Regions from separate parts of the Brenneria sp. L3-3C-1 genome, predicted to be linked through region 1. Evidence: predicted binding sites of a transcription regulator. Region 1 holds the regulator's gene; the other holds the start of a gene.

Region 1 (11,652 bases):
ACCTGTTCCGGCGATAAGCGGGATAACGCCGCTTTTTGCGCATGGGTCGCCGGCGCCTGGATACGGTTGTAGCTTGGCGCGCCGAAGCGTTTTGCCAGCTCGTCATAATGCTGCTGGGGATTTTTACCGGTCACCGCCGTAATCTCCGCCGCCAGCAGACACATAATGATGCCGTCTTTATCCGTTGACCACGGCGTGCCGTCAAAGCGCAGGAATGACGCGCCGGCGCTTTCCTCGCCGCCGAAGCCGAAGCTGCCGTCAAACAGACCATCCACAAACCATTTGAAGCCGACCGGCACTTCCACCAGCTTACGCCCCAGATCCGCCACCACGCGATCGATCATCGCGCTGGAAACCAGCGTTTTCCCCACCGCAACCGACTGACCCCACTGCGGACGATGCTGGAACAGATAATTGATGGATACCGCTAGATAATGGTTCGGATTCATCAGGCCGGCCGGCGTGACGATGCCGTGGCGGTCATAATCAGGATCGTTGGCAAACGCCAGATCAAACTTGTCACGCAGCGCCAGCAGCCCGGCCATCGCCGACACCGACGAACAGTCCATGCGGATCACGCCGTCATGATCCAACGTCATAAAGCGGAAAGTCTGGTCGACGGCATCATTCACCAGCGTCAGATCCAGTTTGTAATGCTCGGCGATGCGCTGCCAGTAAGCAATACCTGAACCACCCAGCGGATCGACGCCCAGTTTCAGGCCCGCACGTTGAATGGCGGCCATATCAATCACGCCGGTCAACCCTTCAACATAAGGTTGCACCAAATCCTGTTCGTGTACGTAACCGCTCTTCCAGGCTTGCTCCAGCGTAATCCGCTTCACATCCCGCAGTTCATCGGTCAGCAGCGCATTCGCTCGCTGTTCGATCACGCTAGTGACGTTGGTATCCGCCGGGCCGCCATTTGGCGGATTATATTTAATGCCGCCATCTTCCGGCGGATTGTGAGACGGGGTGATAACAATGCCGTCCGCCTGTGCGCCGCCTTGACGGTTATGTACCAGAATGGCATTGGAGACGGCGGGCGTCGGAGTGAAACCGTTATCCTGCTGGACGATGACATCCACGCCGTTTGCCGTCAGCACTTCCAATACCGAAATAAAGGCCGGTTCGGACAGCGCATGGGTATCCTTGCCGACGTAGCACGGGCCGCTGATGCCTTGCTTTTTACGCTCTTCGGCAATGGCCTGGGCTATCGCCAGAATATGCGCTTCGTTAAAACTATGACGCCCCGCGCTACCGCGATGGCCGGAGGTGCCAAACTTCACTGCATGCGCCGCATTCCCTACTTCCGGACGCAGAACATAATATTGTGACGTCAACTGCGCCACATTGATTAAATCGCTTTGCCGGGTAGGCTGTCCGGCTCGGGGATGATTAGCCATCGACGTTTCTCCCTGACGCTATTGAAAGTTAAATTGTTCCGCAAACCTTCTCTGTCAGTTCCGCGGGGAACTGCATTGTCAGCATAATGTGTTCCACCATGCTGCGTTTACGACCGGTATTGGTATTGGTAATAACCCAGTATGGCGTACCCGGGATATGTTTGGGTTTGGTGTGTGTGCCATGTTGAAGCAAGGTTTGCTGATCGCCGGCAAAATAAACCCGCGTGCGCCCATGAAGCGATTCCGTCGCCAGCGCGAATTCCTGCGGCGATAGGAGATACAGCGTGGACAATACCAGCATAAAACGATTGATGGCCTTATGCTGTTCTGCATATTCATCCGACAGCAACAGCTCACGCAGCGCCCGAACCCGATCGCCCGGATGCAAGGGGGCGGCGGGTTGCGCACTGACCGCCGCATCCGCCGACGGCATCGCCGTGGATTGACCGGCGGTAAATTTCAGCATACGCCGTAAAATATCCGATGCGCTTTCACCGATGTGCTGTGTGTGGCTGGCGATATAACGATAAAGCTCTTCGTCGACTTCAATAGTTTTCATCTTTATCCAGTACTGTTTTTTATTACTCAGATCAATCGTCAAGGATTATACAAGCGATCAAACTCGCTCGAACAGCGGCAGAACGCGGACAAGGCAAAAAGTCGGATTATGCCTTACTGTCTCGGTTCCCGTTCAAGCAGCCATAATTGCTTTCTTCCGCGGCAACATAATGTCGTAAGGTCATGATACCCTAAGCGCCTGTCTCTCTGAATGAACTTCACCATGAAATTGAATTATCGCAGGCATTATGCGCATCAACCCAATGGCGGATTACCCGTTGTCCTCATTCACGGCCTGTTTGGCAATCTGGATAATCTTGGTGTACTGGGGCGGGATTTGCAAAGTCAGCACGACGTTTTACAACTTGATTTACGCAATCACGGTCTGTCGCCGCGCTCGCCACAGATGACCTATCCGGCGATGGCGCAGGACGTTGTGGAACTGCTGGACGCGTTGAACATTACGCGAGCGATTATTATCGGTCATTCCATGGGCGGGAAAGTCGCGATGTCGCTTAGCGCCGTTATCCCGCAACGGCTGGAAAAGCTGGTGGCGATTGATATCGCACCGGTCGATTACCAGACGCGTCGGCATGATTCGGTCTTTGCCGCGTTGCGCGCCGTCACCGATGCCGGCATGACCTCCCGTTCGCAGGCGGCAGCCCTGATGCGTCAATACCTGAAAGAAGAAGGAGTTATTCAATTTCTGTTGAAATCATTTCAACAAGGTGAATGGCGCTTTAACGTGCCGATTCTGTGGGATCAATACGAAAATATCGTTGGTTGGCAGGAGGTTCCCGCCTGGCAGGGGCAAATTCTGTTTATTCGCGGCGAAAATTCGCCCTATCTGGATGATATCCATCGCGATGCCGTGCTGCGTCAATTCCCGCAGGCTCGCGCTCATGCGATCGGCGGCGCAGGCCATTGGGTACATGCCGAAAAACCACAGGCGGTATTACGCGCGATTCATCGTTTTCTGGACGCCGGTTAAGCGGCCCCCCGGATTAACACAGTTAACCGTTGTCGCCGCCAGTACGGCTGGGGTATGATGACGCCCGCAGTAGAGGGAAGGCTGATTCAGCCGCAGGCATTGTAACCACATCATCAAGATGCATACCGGCTATTTAAGGGCATATGCGTTTTGGTTCGAATACCTTGCAGTATCATTACCTATGGCAAAAGAACAAACGGATCGCACCACGCTGGATCTGTTCGCAGATGAGCGTCGCCCGGGCCGTCCGAAGACCAACCCGCTTTCACGTGATGAACAGCTAAGAATCAATAAGCGCAATCAACTGCGGCGCGATAAAGTGCGTGGGTTGCGGCGGATAGAATTGAAAATTGACAGCGAAGCCGTCGACATACTTAACCATCTGGCTGACCAGCAGAATATCAGCCGTAGCGAACTGATTGAACAAATGTTGCTGGCTCAATTGGCCGGGAAAAAAACCTGAAACTCCGCGTTTCTCCCGGCAGTGCGGCATCATCCCTGATGCCGGATAAAATCAAAATCAGAATTTTTCCCAATTATCATTGCCTGGTGGCAGCGCTTTTTTACTCGCCCCTGCCAGCGGGGCTTTTGGAATAAGCGTTGATTTTGCCGCCGTCGCCGGGTGTGAATATTGCTCGGAAAGTTGGAACAACGCGATAGTCTGGTTCAGCACCGCCGCCTGCTCTTCCAGTGACAATGCCGCCGAAGAGGCCTGCTCGACCAATGCCGCATTCTGCTGAGTCACGCTGTCCATTTCCGAGACCGCCTGCGCGACCTGAGCGATCCCCTTGCTTTGCTCTTCCGATGCGGAAGCGATTTCACCCATAATATCGGTTACGTTCGTCACCGCCCGGACAATTTCCTGCATGGTATTCCCGGCATCTTCAACCAGATGAGAACCGCTATCCACGCATCTTACCGAGTCTGAAATCAGCCCTTCAATCTCTTTGGCCGCCTGCGCGCTGCGCTGCGCCAGGCTGCGCACTTCCCCCGCCACCACGGCAAATCCACGTCCCTGCTCACCCGCGCGCGCGGCTTCGACCGCCGCGTTGAGCGCCAGAATATTGGTTTGGAAAGCAATACCGTTTATCACCGTCGTAATCTCGGCGATTTTCCGCGAACTGCCGGAAATCTCCGCCATGGTTTTCACCACGTTGCCGACAATATCGCCCCCTTTCTTCGCCGTCGTTGAGGCTTGTAAAGCCAACTGGCTGGCATGGTTGGCGTTTTCGGCGTTCTGTTTCACCGTTGCCGTTAACTGTTCCATGCTGGCGGCGGTTTCTTCCAGAGCCGAAGCCTGCTGCTCGGTACGTGATGACAGATCGTTATTGCCAGAGGCGATTTCCGAAGCCCCCTGATAAATAGAATCCGTGCTATTTCTAATCGTGCTGACCGTGTTCGCCAGGCTGGTTTGCATTTCACGCAACAGCGGAAATAATTTACCGACGCAGTTACGGCCGAAATCAATAATTGGCTTGCCTAACTGACCGGATGCAATCACGCTGAAGTGATCGCGCAAATCATTCAATGGCCGCACCAGACACATCACCAGATAACGATCGGTCAGAAACAGCAGCATCAACCCAATAATCAAACCGGCCAGCAAAATGTTCTGACCAATGGCGGTAATCTGTTCAAAGCGGGTTCCAGCGGCGGAAAACTGCTCTGAACCGACCTTATTGAACGCCGTTAACGACGCGCCGAACTGACGACTCAGCGGCGGAACAACATTTTTCGCCTGATTCTGATAATCATCAAATTCGTTTGCCGCGGCTTTTTGGTATAAAGGTTCAACGCCCTGGGTAATCAGGTTATTCCAGTCACGGCTCACCGCCTGCACCAGCGCATCGTCCAGCCCTGCGTGGTCTATGCCATTAAACGCCGCCAAATCCGCTTTTAAGGTATTAAGCGCATTCAAAGAAGATGCCTGCTCTCTGTCCGCCGCTTCATTATCGCCGTTGCGACGTGCATCAACGGCGCGAGCCAGGCGCGTCACCATGCGAAAATATTGATCGTTGCCCTGATTAACAAAATTCATATTTTGCACCAGGAGGCTACTGGTCTTGGACGTTGTCGTCATCTCTTTGAAAGAAAACATGGTGTATATCGACACGCCGCCCCAGAGCACACAGAAAGTGCCAAGCACCCATAGCATGGCCGTTCTGATGGCAATGTTCTTTAAAAATTTCATGGTTCACTCCGAACTAAACACACATAAAAGGACATTTTCATCGTCATTCAACAATGAAACACAGAAATTCATGCCAACAAGATATGTCACCTTTATCTGGCGCTAACGTTCCGTTATGTTGAAAACAGATAAAATCACGTTAACTAAATCGACAAAGTTCAGAGAACATTTAGAGTCAGGGCGGTTCTTATGCTCATTTATTTTCTATTCTGTGAACAATTTCATAACTCGCCATACACATAATTTTTTAAGTTTAAAGAGATTACGTTAAAAAATTTAATCACCAAGGGTCGTCAGCCGGGGCGACAACAGGAAAATGCGTATCAGCAAAATACCCGCCACAATTTACCGATGCTTACCGATACGAGTTTCTCATGCCGGGCGCGTCTGCTATTATTAGCCGATAAGTGGGTAAAACACGGCATCATACCATTAAGAATCAAGAGGTTATTCAATTCATGGCACTCATAGGAATTTTCTTTGGCAGTGACACTGGCAATACCGAGAACATTGCCAAGACGATCCAACAGCAACTGGGAACCGACGTTGCCGAAGTTCATGACATCGCCAAAAGCAGCAAAGAAGATCTTGAAGCGTTCGATATTTTATTGCTCGGTATCCCTACCTGGTACTACGGGGAAGCGCAGTGCGACTGGGATGACTTTTTCCCTACGCTGGAAGAGATCGACTTCAGCGGTAAACTGGTTGCCTTGTTCGGCTGCGGCGATCAGGAAGACTATGCCGAGTACTTCTGTGACGCCATGGGCACCATCCGCGATATCATTGAACCGCATGGCGCGACGATTATTGGACACTGGCCGACGGAAGGGTATTACTTTGAAGCCTCTAAAGGTCTGGCTGATGACAACCACTTCATCGGTTTGGCCATCGACGAAGATCGTCAACCCGAACTGACCAGCGAGCGCGTTACAGCCTGGGTAAAACAGATCGGCGACGAACTGAATCTGAAAGAACTGGTAGGCTGAGCCGATTCTCTGGCTCTGATGACACTCTCGTCAGAGCCAGATTGATAGAAAAAACCTCTCATAAAAATTGATACATTTTTTTAACTTCTCCTTATAAGTATGTACAATACCCACATCGGTTCTGTGCGTTCATTGAACGTTCCTCATTTACCAACAATACATTGCATGGTACACCTGTAGTGTATGTGGAAATAATATTGTTAACATTCCATGGTTTTCATTTTGAATGCGCAGTTCTATAATTGGGACGTTATTACATTTTTTGAGCCGACCGATGACATAGGCTAGGTAGCCTCCATTGATAAGTAAGCAACAGGACTAAATCCGCATGACTGACAACAACATCGCATTAAAGAAGGCCGGCCTGAAAGTCACTCTTCCAAGACTGAAAATTCTGGAAGTGTTGCAGGATCCGGAGTGCCATCACGTCAGTGCGGAAGATTTATATAAGAAACTGATTGATATGGGTGAAGAGATTGGTCTAGCGACCGTCTACCGCGTACTGAATCAGTTTGATGATGCGGGGATCGTAACCCGTCATAATTTTGAAGGCGGTAAATCCGTTTTTGAACTGACGCAGCAGTATCATCATGACCATCTGATTTGTCTGGATTGTGGCAAAGTGATTGAATTCCGTGACGAATATATCGAAGCACGCCAACGCGAAATAGCGGAAAGACACGGTATCAAGTTGACCAACCACAGTTTGTATCTGTATGGCCATTGCAGTGAAGGGGATTGCCGTGAAGACGAAACCCTGCACGATGCAAGAAGATAAATCGACCGCATAAAAAATCGCCTGAAGCGATTTTCAGACCATTGACATAGCCTGTTATTAGGGAGAGCGTGGCGAGGGGTCGTAGCGGCGTAAGCCGCCGACAAATTTGCCAGGAGCAAATTTGAACAGCATTTATGCTGGCCCGCAGGGTGGGGCACAAGGATGTGTCCCATAATGGCCCCTCGGTACGGTAGGCCCGGGTATCTCAGGCTTACAGACGACTTTGTCAGCAACCTCTTTTCAACGTCGCTTGCGACGATCCGTAGGGTGACGGACTTCCTGTCCGTCATAAAATAAAACCGCCGAGGCGGTTTTATTTTTGTTTTACTCTGTAAGCCAATCCCGCTATCACCCCACCCAGGTATCCCGCAGGCCTACCGTGCGATTAAACACCAGATGCTGCGCGCTGGAATAAACCCGATCGGCGCAGAAGTAGCCTTCGCGCTCAAACTGATACGCTTTTTCCGCTTCCGCCTGCGCCAGACTCGCCTCAACGAATCCCTGCACCACTTTCAGCGATTCCGGGTTGATGGTTGACAGGAAATCATCCGCCGCCGCCGGATTGGCGACGCTAAACAGACGATCGTACAAGCGGAACTCCGCCGGCAACGCATGCGCTACGGACACCCAGTGAATCACGCCTTTTACCTTGCGGCCATCAGCCGGATCTTTACTTAAGGTATCCGGATCGTAGCGACAGTAGATGGCGGTGATGGCGCCCTGCTCGTCTTTATCAATATGTTCCGCTTTAATCACATAAGCGTTACGCAGACGAACCTCTTTACCCAGCACCAGACGCTTATACTGTTTATTGGCTTCCTCACGGAAATCAGCGCGATCGATATACACCTCGCGGCTGAATGCAACCTGACGGGATCCCATTTCCGGTTTATTCGGATGATTCGGCATCGTCACCCACTCTTCATGATCGGCGGGCAGGTTTTCAATCACCACCTTCACCGGGTCAAGAACCGCCATGGCGCGCGGCGCGTTTTCATTCAGATCGTCACGAATACAGGATTCCAGCGCGGCCATTTCAACGTTGTTATCCTGCTTGGTAATACCAATGCGAACGCAGAATTCACGGATAGACGCGGCGCTGTAACCGCGACGACGCAAACCGGAAATGGTCGGCATCCGCGGATCGTCCCACCCCTCGACAATCTTCTCGGTTACCAGTTGGTTCAGCTTACGCTTGGACATAATGGCGTATTCGAGATTAAGACGTGAGAACTCATACTGCCGCGGATGGCAAGGTATGGTGATGTTATCCAATACCCAATCATACAGACGGCGATTATCCTGAAACTCCAGCGTACACAAAGAGTGCGTCACGCCTTCCAGCGCATCGGAAATACAGTGGGTAAAATCATACATCGGATAGATGCACCACTTATTTCCCGTTTGGTGATGTTCGGCAAACTTAATCCGATACAAAACCGGATCGCGCATCACCATAAACGACGAGGCCATATCAATCTTGGCGCGCAGACAAGCCGTTCCCTCGGCGAAGCCGCCGTTACGCATTTTTTCAAACAGCGTCAGGTTTTCCTGCACGCTACGATCGCGGTACGGGCTATTTTTGCCCGGCGCCGTCAGCGTGCCGCGATATTCACGGATCTGCTCCGGCGTCAATTCATCAACGTAGGCCAGCCCTTTGCTAATCAGTTCAACCGCATACTGATGCAGTTGATCGAAATAATCGGAGGAATAACGAACCTCGCCGCTCCATGAGAACCCCAACCATTTAACGTCGCGTTTGATTGACTCAACGTATTCAATATCTTCTTTTACCGGATTGGTATCGTCAAAACGCAGGTTGCATTGCCCGTTGTAGTCCTGGGCAATGCCAAAGTTCAGACAGATGGATTTCGCATGCCCGATATGAAGATAGCCGTTAGGCTCCGGCGGAAAACGCGTCTGAATATGGTCATGCTTACCGGATGCCAGATCTTCATCAATAATCTGACGGATAAAGTTGGTTGGGCGGGCTTCAGCCTCACTCATGCTTGCTTCCTCAATGCTAAAACGACATATAACCGCCAATGATCCAACAAGCTACGCCGGGAAACAACCGTTAGTTTCATTAAAAAACAAAAACGGGATGAGATAACGATCCCATCCCGCAAATTTCCTTTCCACCGCGTTAGCCGCGCGCGATGGAAAGCCTGAGCCAGCCTTACTCTGCGCTGACTTTCTTCAGCGCGGACGCTAGCGACTCAGCCTGAGTGCCGACCACAATCTGCACATTCTGCTTATTCAGCCGAATGACCCCCGCCGCGCCCAGTCGCTTGGCCAAGCCTTCATCAACCTGACCGGAGTCGACCACGTTCAACCGCAGGCGAGTGATACAGGCATCGATGCCCAGCAGATTGTCTTTACCGCCCAGAGCCTGCAAATAGCCCCGGGCCAGCGTGAGGGCGTCGCCGGATGACGACGTGGCCGTTGCGGCATTCACATCATAGCCATCCGCTTCGCTGCCGCTTACCGCCAGTTCGCGTCCCGGGGTCAGCAAATTGAAACGCGTGATGGTGAAGCGAAACGCCAAATAGTAAACGACGAAGAACGCCAAACCCTGCGGTATCAGCATATACCACTGCGTTGCCAGCGGATTACGCGACGACAGCATCATATCCACCAGTCCGGCGCTGAAGCCGAAACCGGCAATCCAATGCATGCTGGCCGCAATAAACACCGATAGCCCGGTGAGCAACGCGTGCAGGACATAGAGCACCGGCGCCACAAACATAAAGGAGAACTCCAGCGGCTCAGTGATGCCGGTAAAGAATGAAGCAAAAGCCGCGGCAATCATAATCCCGGCGACCTTGCTTTTGTTTTCCGGGCGCGAACAGTGATAAATGGCCAACGCCGCCCCCGGTAGACCAAACATCATAATCGGGAAGAACCCGGCCTGATAACGACCGGTAATGCCGACCACGGCTTTACCGGCTTCGATAGACTGCTGCCCGGCCAGGAAATTAGGAATATCGTTGATTCCGGCGACATCAAACCAGAACACCGAGTTCAGCGCATGATGCAGACCGACAGGGATCAACAAGCGGTTGAAGAACGCATAAACCCCGGCGCCCACTGAGCCTAGCTGCTGAATAGACTCACCAAAAGCGACCAGTGCGTTATAAATAACCGGCCACACATACATCAGAATGAACGCAACCAGGATCATCAGGAACGAGGTAAGAATAGGCACCAGGCGGCGTCCGCTAAAAAACGACAGCGCTTTCGGCAACTCAACCTGGCTAAAACGGTTATACAGCTCTGCGGAAATAACCCCGACCAAAATACCGATAAACTGGTTTTCGATCTTACCAAACGCGGCAGGCACCTGATCCAGTGGAATTTTTTGAATCATCGCCACCGCCGCCGGCGAGCAGAGCGTGGTCAGAACCAGGTATCCGACAAAACCGGTTAATGCCGCGGCGCCGTCTTTATCTTTCGACATGCCATAGGCGACCCCCACTGCAAACAGCACCGCCATATGTTCAATAATGGCGGCGCCTGATTTAATAAATAGCGCGGCCAACGCATTTTCACTCCCCCAGCCGATCGGATCGATCCAGTAGCCGACCCCCATCAGGATGGCGGCAGCGGGCAGCGTGGCGACGGGCACCATCAACGCCCGACCTATTTTTTGTAAATAGCTAAGAATACTCACCTTTTCCTCTCTTTCCCTTATGGGACCCAAAACTGCCAGTCATACGTGCTCACTGCCGGGTAAAACCACTGTGGGTGGCTTTGGCATGGAGTGTAAGAAAAATATTTCGCTACGCAAATTAAACCCTAACATTATGTGATATCAATCACTAAAAAACCGCATATGAAAATTTTATATCTGAATAAAACCCCAACTTATTTCAAGATAAAAAAAAACAGGCTACACTGGCGCTCCGTTCTATTTCAGTATCGAAACGCGCCAATCGCACGATTTAGCCCGATACTTAATTTTACCGCTATCGAATAATCAGGAGACCACTGATGAGATTGATTCCTCTAACCACCCCGACGGAAGTCGGTAAATGGGCCGCCCGTTATATCGCCCGAAAAATTAACGACTTCAACCCCAGCGCCACCCGTCCTTTTGTCCTCGGTCTTCCCACCGGCAGTTCGCCGCTGGAAGCGTATAAGGCGCTGGTCGCGCTGCATAAAGCCGGACAGGTGAGCTTTAAGCATGTAGTGACCTTCAATATGGATGAATATGTCGGCCTGCCCAGCGATCACCCTGAAAGCTACCGCAGCTTTATGCATCAGAATTTTTTCAATCACGTTGATATTCCGCAGGAAAACATTAACCTGTTGAATGGCAACGCGGAGGACATTGCAGCGGAGTGTCGCCGCTACGAAGAGAAAATCCAGTCTTACGGTAAGATCCATCTGTTCATGGGGGGGGTTGGAAATGACGGACATATTGCCTTCAATGAACCTGCATCTTCTTTAGCTTCCCGGACTCGTATCAAAACCCTGACGGAAGAGACTCGCCTCGCCAACTCGCGTTTCTTTGGCGGCGACGTTAATCTGGTGCCTAAATTTGCCCTGACGGTTGGCGTTGGTACGCTGCTGGATGCCGAAGAAGTGATGATCCTGGTCACCGGACGCAACAAAGCACAGGCATTGCAGGCGGCGGTAGAAGGAAATGTGAACCATATGTGGACCATCAGTTGCCTGCAACTTCATGCTAAAGCCGTGATGGTATGCGACGAGCCTTCCACCATGGAGCTGAAAGTCAAAAC
Region 2 (11,652 bases), 420 kb from region 1:
TGAGCGAGCGTCCTGGGCTGGGGATTGATATCGACGAGAAAAAAGCCGCGAAATATCCCTGCATTGGCGGTATTCCATCCTGGACTAACGCCCGTACGCCCGACGGCACCGCCTCCCGGCCTTAATGGGAGAAGAAATGGCTGCTGAACGCAGCCATTTGAGGTTGCTGACAAAGTCGTCTGTAAGCCTGAGATACCCGGCCTACCGTACCGAGGGGCGCACGCCGCTACGGCCCCTCGCCACGCTCTGCCAAATAATGAGCGTTCTCAATCCTCTATTCGTTGACTGTTAAGCTTTTCAATTGCAGTAACGTTTTCTGACATCGCTTCATTAAGCACCGCTACGGCGGTAGATGCATCACGGTTCTTGATAGCCATAAATACCTTGATATGCGCCTCGACGCTCTCAAGCGAGATACCCAGTGAACGGTTCAGTTCTTCAAGGTAGTAGTAGTAAATATCCTTAATGGAGTTCATCACGTTGTAGAATACTTTGTTCTGTGAAGCCTTAGCGATCGCCAGATGGAAATCAAAATCCGCCTGAGAGTATTTCTTATAGTCATCCTTGTTTGTCAGCATACGATTCAACGCTTTTTCCAGAGCGGAAATATCCTCCGCTGTGGCATTCTGAACCGCTAACTCCATGCATTTGAACTCGACTGTCTGGCGGAATATCATCATGTCGTGAAACTCTTCGCGGCTGAGATGCATGATCGGCTGCTGCTCATTAAGCAGGCTACGTTGGCTGAAGTTTTTGGTAACGAAACTGCCTTTCCCCTGATGAGTAATGACAATACCCAGATCGCGTAGTCGTTGTACCGCGCTACGGATGCTGACTCGGCTGACGTTGAATGACACAGTAAGTTCGGATTCTGAGGGGAGCTTACTGCCCGGCGGCCAGCTACCATCCAGCAGTTTTTCCTTAATTTGCTCATAAACTGCATTGACTACATTGTGTTTCTGGATTGATTTAATGCTCATGAGGGCTATCGCATATAAGTTGTCCTACAACATATCATGGATATAACATGCAGTGTGCGGCATGTGAAGCCTGCGCCGCTGTTTTGTATTCTGAATCTAACTGAAAATTGACCGCTCTCACGCTTAGAACCTATCCGGATAGGCCATGGTATGACTTCATCCTTGTTCTGCTTTCAGAACGCCTCAAACACGCCTGTCGATAAATAGCGATCGCCGCGGTCGCAGGCGATCGCCACGATCACGCTGCCGGGATTGTCCGCCGCAATACGCAACGCGCCGCAGACGGCGCCGCCGGAACTGACGCCGCAGAAAATGCCTTCCCGGCGGGCGAGTTGACGCAGTGTGCTCTCCGCTTCCTGCTGCGAAATATCCATAATGCGATCGACAAGATCGGGGCGGAAGATACCGGGCTGATACCCCGGCGCCCAGCGCCGGATACCGGGAATCTGGCTGCCTTCGGCAGGCTGTAATCCTACGGTGACGATCTCATTACGCTGTGCTTTCAGATAACGGCTGACGCCGGAAATGGTGCCGGTGGTTCCCATACTGGATACAAAATGCGTCAGCTTGCCCGCCGTTTGCCGCCAGATCTCCGGGCCGGTGGTCAGAAAATGGGCGAGAGCGTTGTCCGGGTTATTAAACTGATCGAGGATTTTCCCTTCGCCTGACTGCGCCATGTGCCGCGCCAAATCGCGCGCGCCCTCCATCCCCGCTTGCCGGCTGACCAACACCAGCTCCGCGCCGTAGGCACGCATCGCAGACTGACGCTCGCGGCTCATATTTTCCGGCATCAATAGGCGTAGACGGTAGCCTTTCAGCGCCGCGATCATCGCCAGCGCAATACCCGTATTCCCACTGGTCGCTTCAATCAACCTATCACCGGGAGCGATATCACCCCGCTTTTCCGCCTGCTGAACCATGGATAATGCCGCACGATCTTTTACCGATCCCGCCGGGTTGTTTCCTTCCAGTTTCAGCCAGACTTCACTGCCCGTCCCCTGCGCCAAACGCTGCAATTTCACCAGCGGAGTATTGCCGATACCCTGTTCAAGCGTTGTCAAAAACCGGCCCTCACAAATGCCCTAAAGCAGATTACAGCGTCAGCAGACGTTCCAGCGAAGGCGCAAAGAAATAGCTGCCGCTTACCGCCCGGGTGAAGCGCAGCATATCGTCACGCTTGCCGTCCCGCTCGCCAAACATGCTGAGCAGTTGCTGCTCAATGTTATGCAGCCGGGCGCAGTAGGCGATGAAATACAACCCGTGCTTGCCGCTCGCCGTGCCGTAAGGCAGGCTCTGACGTAAAATTTTCAGCCCTTTGCCGTCTTCTTTCAAATCCACGCGGCTGACATGAGACGTCGACGGGCGCTGTTCAGAAGAAAGCTCTTCGTTATCGAACTTGGTGCGGCCGATCATCTGCTCTTGCTGCTCAACGCTGAAACGCTGCCACTGCTTGAGATTATGTTCCCAGCGCTGAACAAAAACATAGCTGCCGCCGGCATCGGGCTGACCGTCGGGAACGATAGCCACACCGTGGCGATCGTCGCCCTGCGGGTTTTCCGTCCCATCCACGAAACCACTCAGATCGCGGTCCTCGACACAGCGAAAGCCGTGTATTTCTTCTTCCACATGGATGGCGCTGCCAAAAGCGGCCAGAGCCGCCTGCGCCAGACTGAAATTCACATCATGCCGGTATGACTGAATATGAATCAGCAGGTCGCGTTGGGTTGCCGGCGCCAGCCCTTTACCCAACGGCGTAAAGGGTTTGAGCTCCAGCGCGGAATTGAGGCAATCCAGATCGCGCCACACATCATTGCCAAAAGCCAGCACCGCGCCCAAGCCCGCATCGGGAAACTGCTGTTGCAGCTCGGACAGCGCCTGACAAAACTTTTTGCATCCCTGGCGGATGGCATCAAATTCCCCCTGCACCATAGCTTCCATAAAAATGGCAAAACGGCGATGCTCCAGCAAGATACCGCTTTGAATTTGTGTCATCTGCGCTTCCTCAATCTCATTATTTTTCTTAGTCGTATTGGTAATGTGTTTATCCGCAATCCCTTATCCCCTAGGTGCAGAAGCGCTATCATACCGGAACAAATGCGGTTTTTACTTTGCTTAAACGCAATTTCAGTTCCGGCATCCGATCAATCGCGAGCCTGCGCATGCCAGATAATCTTGCTCACACGCCATGTTTTGAGAATGTCGTCAGGCGGCATCAGCCCTTCCGGCCCGCTCCACTCGCCGGAAAACAGATAGCTGACATGTTTGCTCTGCGGGGCGACGCACTCAACGCTTTGAGCGTCATCTCCTTGCCCCGGCTGGCATACGCCAAACGCCTTGCTGTAGGAGGCGCTGAATGCATCGCCGATTTTTACTCCCCACTGGCTATCGATTGCCGCATCCATCACCTCGACTTTGCGAACGTGACTTTTCGGCTCACCGCTGATGATCAATTTAACTTCCTGACCGTCCAGCGCCTGATAAAAAGCGACCAGTTGACCGTTGTCCGAACCCATTCCGCCGCGGAGGCGATAATCGCCGTTCAGCGCCTTGTGTAACACCGGCTCGGACAATGGCGTACCGGCATTAATCTCCCCAACGCCGGCGTCCGACACCTGAAGCGAACCGCCAAACCAGCTAAACGGCGACAGGCTGGACCAGGAGAAATGGCTCATCGTGCCGCACCCGGTCAGTAACAGTGGTAAACCCAGCAATAACGGGCGAAATCTCATGACTTTTACTCCTCAATATTGAACGGCCGCAATCGTTAGCCGCCATCACCAGATTTGGATTTGAGTATAAGGCGGGCGGAAAGTGCCGTAAAAGGCAGGGTAATCGGGTTTTAATTATCATTGAATCAACAATGCGGTGAGAAGACCCAGCGGCCCTGAGTCATCGATAAATAGAGGTGATCTAACGTATCCGGCGCCGGATCAGTATTCCTGATCCTCAATCAGCCGTTTACCCAGCGTCACGCAGTCCACCATCTCATAGTCCAGCTTTTCATACATGCCAATCACCGCGTCGTTATCCTCCCGCACCATCAGGTGGATCTTGGGACAACCACGGGCAATGAGTTTTTTTTCCAGACGGCTGATCAGCGCATTGGCAATGCCTCTGCCGCGGAAATCCGGATGCACGCCGAGATAATAGGCGGAACCGCGATGGCCGTCATAGCCGCCCATGATGGAACCCACCACTTCGCCGCTCACTTCCGCCACCAGAAACAGCTCGGGATCGTGGTTCAATTTGCGTTCAATATCCATTTCAGGATCGTTCCACGGACGCAGCAAATCGCAGCGCTCCCAAAGGGTGATCACTTCCTCAAAGTCATCTTGCCGGAATATGCGGATTTCCATCACGTTGGCCACTGTGCAATTAGGTAAGTTCTGATTATCGCGTGATTTTTGTCAGACGCAATATCAAATTGCCGCCGGTCAAGAGAAATGCGCCTTGCGGCCGTGGGGGATATGATTTATTGATCGGCAATAATCGTTATACTGGAGCGCTTTATTCAATTCAGTGGTGATAAAAGGAACCTTTGCGCATGTCTCACACCAGTACGGTAACAACCTTTCTGCGCGGATTGCAGGATGATCTCTGTCGGCAGCTCGCCGCAGCGGACGGCGCCACCGATTTTGATGAAGATATCTGGCAGCGCGCTGAAGGCGGCGGCGGATGCAGCCGCGTATTATCCGGCGGCGATGTTTTCGAACGGGCCGGCGTCAACTTTTCTCATATCACCGGCAGTTCGCTTCCCCCTTCCGCCAGCGCCCATCGCCCCGAGCTGGCGGGCCGCGGTTTTCAGGCGATGGGCGTTTCGCTGGTCGTTCATCCGCGCAATCCCTATGTGCCCACCAGCCACGCCAACGTGCGCTTTTTTATCGCGGAAAAACCGGGGGAAGATCCGGTGTGGTGGTTCGGCGGCGGTTTCGATCTGACGCCGTTTTATGGCTTCGAGGAAGACGCCGTGCACTGGCATCGCACCGCCCGCGATTTATGTCGCCCGTTCGGCGCGGACGTCTACCCGCGTTATAAACAATGGTGCGACGATTATTTTTTCCTGAAACATCGTAATGAGGCGCGCGGCATCGGCGGGTTGTTCTTTGACGATTTGAACACGCCTGATTTTGATACCGCCTTTGCCTTTACCCGCGCGGTTGGCGAAGGGTTTTTGCATGCCTATCTGCCGATAGTCGAACGTCGCAAGGCCCTGCCGTGGGGCGAGCGCGAGCGCGAATTCCAGCTTTATCGCCGCGGGCGCTATGTGGAATTCAATCTGGTGTGGGATCGCGGTACGCTATTTGGCCTGCAAAGCGGCGGACGCACCGAATCGATTTTGATGTCCATGCCGCCGCTGGCGCGTTGGGAATATCAGTATCGCCCTCAGCCCAACAGCCCCGAGGCCGCGCTATACCGGGATTTCTTGCCCGTCAGGGATTGGCTGGGCGACAACAAAAACGGAGTAACGGAATAATGCAGATTTGGGTCGATGCCGACGCTTGTCCCAACGTCATCAAAGAGGTGCTGTTTCGCGCCGCGGAGCGCACGGAAACACCGGTAACGCTGGTCGCCAATCAGTCATTGAAAGTGCCGCCGTCACGTTTTATCCACACCCTGCGCGTCGCCGCCGGATTCGATGTCGCGGATAACGAAATCGTGCGCCGGGTTGAAGCGGGCGATCTGGTGGTGACCGCCGATATTCCGCTGGCCGCCGAAGCGATCGAAAAAGGCGCTGTGGCGCTCAATCCGCGCGGCGAACGCTATACGCCGGACACCATCCGCGAACGGCTGAACATGCGCGATTTTATGGATACCCTGCGCGCCAGCGGCATCCAGACCGGCGGCCCGAATACGCTGAATCAACGTGACCGTCAGCAGTTCGCCAACGAACTGGATAAATGGCTGCGGCAATCAATGTAACGCCCAGAGGATCAGAAAAAGCAAAGCCCGCGGTCGCATCATGCGATTGCGGGCTTTTGACCTCAACCGGCCTTACAGCGGCTGGGTTTGCGCCTCAACCACCGCCAGCGCCACCATATTAACGATACGCCGCACCGAGGCGATCGGCGTCAGAATATGCACCGGTTTGGCGACCCCCATCAGCACCGGCCCGACGGTTACCCCTTCGGAAGAAGAGACGCGCAGCAGGTTATAGCTGATACGGGCCGATTCCATATTGGGCATGATCAGGATATTGGCCGAACCTTTCAGCGGACTGTCCGGCATCTGCTCGCGGCGGATCGACTCCACCAGCGCGGCATCGCCGTGCATTTCGCCGTCGATTTCCAGCTCCGGCGCCAGTTTATTCACCAGCGCCAGCGTAGCGCGCATTTTCGCGGCGGTGGGCGAGTCAGAAGTGCCAAAGTTCGAATGCGACAACAGGGCGACTTTCGGCTCGATCCCGAAACGACGCACGGTGTCCGCCGCCATCAGGGTAATCTCCGCCAACTGCTCCGGGGTGGGATCGGCATTGACATAGGTATCGGCGATGAACGTATTCCCGCTCGGCAACAGCAAGGCGTTCATAGCGCCGGCGACGTGGACGCCTTCGCGATAGCCAAAGACTTTTTCCACCACGGCGAAATGCTCTTCATAAGTGCCGATGGTTCCGCAAATCAAGGCGTCGGCTTCACCGCGCAGCACCATGATGGAACCAATCAATGTCGGATTACCGATCACCTCGCGCTGCGCCTTTTCCTGCGACACGCCGCGACGCTTCATGATCTCGAAATATTCGCTCCAGTATTCTTTAAAGCGCGGATCGGATTCATTGTTGACCACTTCAAAGTCTTTACCAATGGTCAACTGTAACCCCAGCTTTTGCAGGCGCATTTCAATCACGTTCGGCCGCCCAATCAATATCGGAAAAGCCAGCCCCAGCGTCACCAGTTCCTGCGTCGCGTGCAGCACGCGCGGATCTTCCCCTTCGGCCAGCACCACCCGACGGGGCTGCTGACGCGCCTGAGAGAAAACCGGCTTCATAAACAGGTTGGTCTTGTAGACAAACTCCGTCAGCTTCTCGACATAAGCAGTAAAGTCTTCAATCGGCCGCGTCGCCACGCCGGACGCCATCGCCGCTTTCGCCACCGCCGGGGCTATCTTGATAATCAGGCGCGGATCGAACGGTTTCGGGATCAGATACTCCGGGCCGAACGACAGATCCTGATCGCCATAGGCCGAGGCCACCACTTCGCTCTGCTCCGCCAGCGCCAGATTGGCAATGGCGTGCACGCACGCCAGCTTCATCTCTTCATTGATGGTGGTCGCCCCGACATCCAGCGCGCCGCGGAAGATGAACGGGAAGCACAGCACGTTGTTCACCTGATTCGGGTAGTCTGAACGGCCGGTACAGATAATGGCGTCCGGGCGAACCTCCTTGACCAGCGGCGGCAGAATTTCCGGTTCAGGGTTGGCCAGCGCCAGGATTAGCGGACGTGGCGCCATGGTTTTCACCATCTCCTGCGTCAACACCCCGGGGCCGGAGCAGCCGAGGAAAATATCGGCATCGGGGATAACGTCCGCCAGCTTACGCTTGCCGTTATCCTCAACGGCGTAAGCCGCTTTGGTTTCCGCCATATCCTCTTCACGGCCTTTGTAGATCACGCCGCGCGAGTCACACACCACGATGTTGTGCGGCTTCATGCCCAGCGCCACCAGCAGGTTCAGACAGGCGATGGATGCCGCTCCCGCGCCGGAAACCACCAGGCGTACGTCAGCGATATTCTTCTCCACCACCCGCAGCCCGTTCAGCACCGCCGCGGTACAGATAATGGCGGTGCCGTGCTGGTCGTCATGGAATACCGGAATTTTCATACGCTCGCGCAGTTTCTTTTCAATGTAAAAGCATTCCGGCGCTTTGATATCTTCCAGATTGATGCCGCCAAACGTCGGCTCCAGCGCGGCAATGATGTCGATCAGTTTATCCGGATCCAGTTCATCCACTTCAATATCGAACACGTCAATACCGGAGAATTTCTTAAACAAAACCCCCTTGCCCTCCATCACCGGCTTGCCGGCCAGCGCGCCAATATTGCCAAGGCCGAGCACGGCGGTTCCGTTGGAGATCACCGCCACCAGATTGCCGCGCGCGGTGTACTTGTAGGCCGCCAGCGGATCTTCCGCAATTTCCAGACAGGGCGCCGCCACCCCGGGTGAATAAGCCAGCGCCAGATCGCGCTGGGTCGCCAACGGCTTGGTTGGAGAAACCTGTATTTTCCCGGGCACCGGATATTGGTGAAAATCAAGGGCGCTTTGCTTTAGTTGTTCATCCATTTTTTATCCCTTCTTGGTTTTTGTTGTGGCGTACATGTAGGGTCAAGGATCACCAGTATAATGTTTGAGAATTGTTAAACTTTGAAGGATGACAAAAAGCGGAAGGTTAATGCAGATTAAAATAGTTACTTTATTTGTTAGTTTTTTGTTCAATCAAAAAACATCACACCGTCGGAGGACAAAACATCGGCGACGAAATCGTCACTCCTGGTTTTGCGCGACGCCCGTTGCCCGCACTTTCACGGGCGCGTTCGACATCAACACGCCCGGCAGTACGCCCGCTACTTGGTAAACCATCCCTGAATCTGCGCGTGCTGTAGCAACATGATGGTTTTGGCATCCATAATGCGCCCTTCTTTCACCATTTCGAGCGCCTCGGTAAAAGACAGCTCCAGCACTTCAATGTCCTCATCGTCGATACCGCCGCCCTGGTTATTCCGCAACGACTCATCATACTCCGCGGCGAAGAAATGCAGCCGTTCGGTGATGCCGCCGGGCGACATAAAAGCCTCAAACAATTTTTCAACCTTGCCAATCGCATAGCCGGTTTCTTCAATCGCTTCATTACGGATGCATGTCTCCGGCAAGTTATCGTCCAGTAAGCCGGCGCAGGCCTCCAGCAACATGCCGCTTTCATTGCCATTCAGATAGGTGGGGATTCGGAACTGGCGGGTCAGGATCACGGTGCCCTTTTTTCGATTATACAGCAGAATGGTCGCGCCATCGCCACGATCGTACACCTCCCGGATCTGACGCACCACGCCGCCATTCTTTCTTTTTAAATCAAAAACATATTTGTGAAGAATAAACCAATGATCGGACAACAGTTTCTTTTCGATGAGCGTAATTGGCGACGACATAACTGAACCACTATAAGCAAGAATCGATATCTGATGATAAGAAGATACCGACAGGATTGCACGTCGTCATAGTCCTAAAGCGGTACTGACCAGCAGATAAAGATTGAGCGACACGACAATCGACACAATCGCTTTGCCGATGATTTGTATCAGCCGATGGTTGACCAAATCGCCCATTAATTCCCGGTTACCGGTGAATGACAGCAGAGGAACCAGCGCCAGAGCAATACCAAAGCTCAGGATCACCTGACTTAATACCAGCACCCGGGTGGGATCCATACCAGACAGGATAACGATAAATGATGGCAGCATGGTCACCGCGCGCCGCACCCACAGCGGAATATGGAAATGAACAAATCCCTGCATGACCACCTGCCCGGCCAGCGTGCCGACGACCGTCGAGGAAAGCCCTGCCGCAACCAAACTCAGGCCGAAAATGGTCGCCGCCGCTTTCCCCAGCAAAGGCTCCAGCGTCAGATAGGCACGATCCAGATCGGCAATATCCTGATTGCCGCTGAAATGAAACGCCGCGGCTGCCGTCGCCATCATCGCCAGATTGACAAATCCGGCGATGGTCATGGCAATAGCCACATCGACTTTGCTCGAGGAATAACGTTCGGCGCGGGAATGCTTATCCGCGCGCTGCGTCAAAGAAGAGTGCAGATAAATAACATGCGGCATGATCGTCGCCCCCAACACGCCCGCGGCCAGAAACACCGCATCCGACGTCGGCAGGCTGGGGATAACCATCCCTTTGGTCAGGGCGGCCAGTTCCGGCTGCGAGAAAACCAATTCAACAATATAAGCCGCGGCCACAAACAGCAGCAGCCCGCCAATCACTCTCTCCAGCGGCTTTTGTCCGCGCTGTTGCAGCATCAAAATCAGGAAAGTCGCGATACCGGTGAGAACGGCGCCTTCAAGCAGCGAAACGCCTAACAACAGCTTGAAACCGATAGCCGCCCCGATGAATTCAGCCAGATCGGTCGCCATGGCGATGATCTCGGCCTGCACCCAGTAGGCCCAAACGGCGGGCCGCGGAAAACGATCGCGGATCAGTTCCGCAAGATTTTTACCGGTGGCGATACCCAGCTTGGCTGACAGCAACTGGATCAACATCGCCATGATATTGGCCCACACCACCACCCATAACAGGGTATAACCATAGGCGGCGCCGGACTGAATATTCGTCGCGAAGTTGCCCGGGTCGATATAACCGATCGCGGCAATGAAGGCCGGCCCCATCAGAGAAAGTTTGATCTTTCTTGACGCGCGGCTTGCTGACTCGACGATAGGGTTGCCCCGCATAGTATGACCTTTCTAATACTGTTGTTTTTACTACCTTCACATTAATGATAATGATTATCAACCGCATTTATAACGACAATACCAATTCTTCTGATAGTTAAAGATGATGGTGCGGCAGAAAAATAAAAAGTCCCTTTTTAACAAACCAATAGTAATTAACTATAAACAAAAAACCCCATGCCTGAAGCACGGGGTTGGGATTGATGCGAAACGAAATAGGCTGAATCAGTCTTTCGCCTTAGACACCGCGACCATCGCCGGACGCAGTAAACGCCCGTTCAGCGTGTAGCCTTTCTGCATCACCATCATTACGTGATTTGGCGGATAATCATCGGATTCCAGCATCGTCATTGCCTGGTGAACTTCCGGGTTAAAGGGAACATTCACTTCCCCCACCACCTCGATGCCAAACTTATGCACGGCATCCAGCAACGATTTCAACGTCAGCTCAACGCCTTCAATCATCGATGCCAGCGCATCGTTGGATTTGTCCGCCACATCCAGCGCGCGTTCAAGGTTATCGATTACCGGCAACATTTCACCGGCAAATTTTTCCACTGCGAATTTGTGCGCCTTCTCGACGTCCATTTCCGCACGACGACGGATATTGTCGGCTTCGGCCCGGGCGCGCAGTATGCTGTCGCGCTCACGCTGTTGCAGCTCGGCCAATTGTGTTTCCAGTTCGGCAATACGCTCATCGCGCGGGTCGGCTACGTCTGTTGCTTGCGGCGCCGCTTCCGCCTGTTGCCCTTTCGCTGTCTTCGTGTGATCCAAGACTTGCTCATCGGGCGTGTTCTGTTCTTTACTACTCATGAAATTCTCCGCGGTTTAGCATTAATCTCGCTAGTTGCTTATTATGGGGATCAAAACCGGGGATGCAAGGGAACCAGTCACATATTGGTTTCACCCGACACCGGGCACATCACGCTGAGGATAACGACAGCAATGGTTAAACCATTTAATTGTATTGGCATCGTCGGCCACCCGCGCCACCCCACCGCGCTGGCAACTCACGAAATGCTCTATCACTGGCTGACCGCGAAAGGTTATGCGGTGCTTATTGAGCAGCAGATTGCCCTCGACCTGAATCTGAAAGGCGCCCGAACCGCCAGCCTGGCCGATATCGGCCAACAAGCCGATCTGGCGGTGGTGGTGGGCGGCGACGGCAACATGCTGGGCGCGGCCCGCGTGTTATCACGCTATGACATTCAGGTCATCGGCGTTAACCGCGGCAA

The links. The regulator Fur, encoded in region 1, represses iron uptake genes when iron is present. The targets are predictions, from matches to a motif close to ATAATAATGAGAACNACTATCAA.
Region 2: JG725_RS09215 (Nramp family divalent metal transporter) is a predicted target of Fur. The motif match lies at 10,456-10,478, and genes of this name have one in related genera.

What each region holds. Positions count from the first base shown of each region.
Region 1 covers NZ_JAEMHF010000002.1:186,547-198,198, forward strand. Annotated here, with positions in the region: gene pgm (phosphoglucomutase (alpha-D-glucose-1,6-bisphosphate-dependent)) at 1-1,403, opposite strand, end outside; gene seqA (replication initiation negative regulator SeqA) at 1,432-1,962, opposite strand; gene ybfF (esterase) at 2,185-2,952, shown strand; gene ybfE (LexA regulated protein) at 3,134-3,415, shown strand; gene JG725_RS07315 (methyl-accepting chemotaxis protein) at 3,473-5,143, opposite strand; gene fldA (flavodoxin FldA) at 5,602-6,129, shown strand; gene fur (ferric iron uptake transcriptional regulator) at 6,458-6,907, shown strand; gene glnS (glutamine--tRNA ligase) at 7,256-8,914, opposite strand; gene nagE (N-acetylglucosamine-specific PTS transporter subunit IIBC) at 9,087-10,580, opposite strand; gene nagB (glucosamine-6-phosphate deaminase) at 10,901-11,652, shown strand, end outside.
Region 2 covers NZ_JAEMHF010000002.1:611,145-622,796, forward strand. Annotated here, with positions in the region: gene JG725_RS09165 (enolase C-terminal domain-like protein) at 1-125, shown strand, start outside; gene JG725_RS09170 (FadR/GntR family transcriptional regulator) at 267-980, opposite strand; gene cysM (cysteine synthase CysM) at 1,154-2,041, opposite strand; gene JG725_RS09180 (Dyp-type peroxidase) at 2,073-2,972, opposite strand; gene JG725_RS09185 (RpoE-regulated lipoprotein) at 3,122-3,709, opposite strand; gene JG725_RS09190 (GNAT family acetyltransferase) at 3,911-4,336, opposite strand; gene hemF (oxygen-dependent coproporphyrinogen oxidase) at 4,525-5,454, shown strand; gene JG725_RS09200 (YaiI/YqxD family protein) at 5,454-5,900, shown strand; gene maeB (NADP-dependent oxaloacetate-decarboxylating malate dehydrogenase) at 5,973-8,252, opposite strand; gene nudK (GDP-mannose pyrophosphatase NudK) at 8,534-9,112, opposite strand; gene JG725_RS09215 (Nramp family divalent metal transporter) at 9,179-10,417, opposite strand; gene grpE (nucleotide exchange factor GrpE) at 10,643-11,230, opposite strand; gene nadK (NAD(+) kinase) at 11,363-11,652, shown strand, end outside.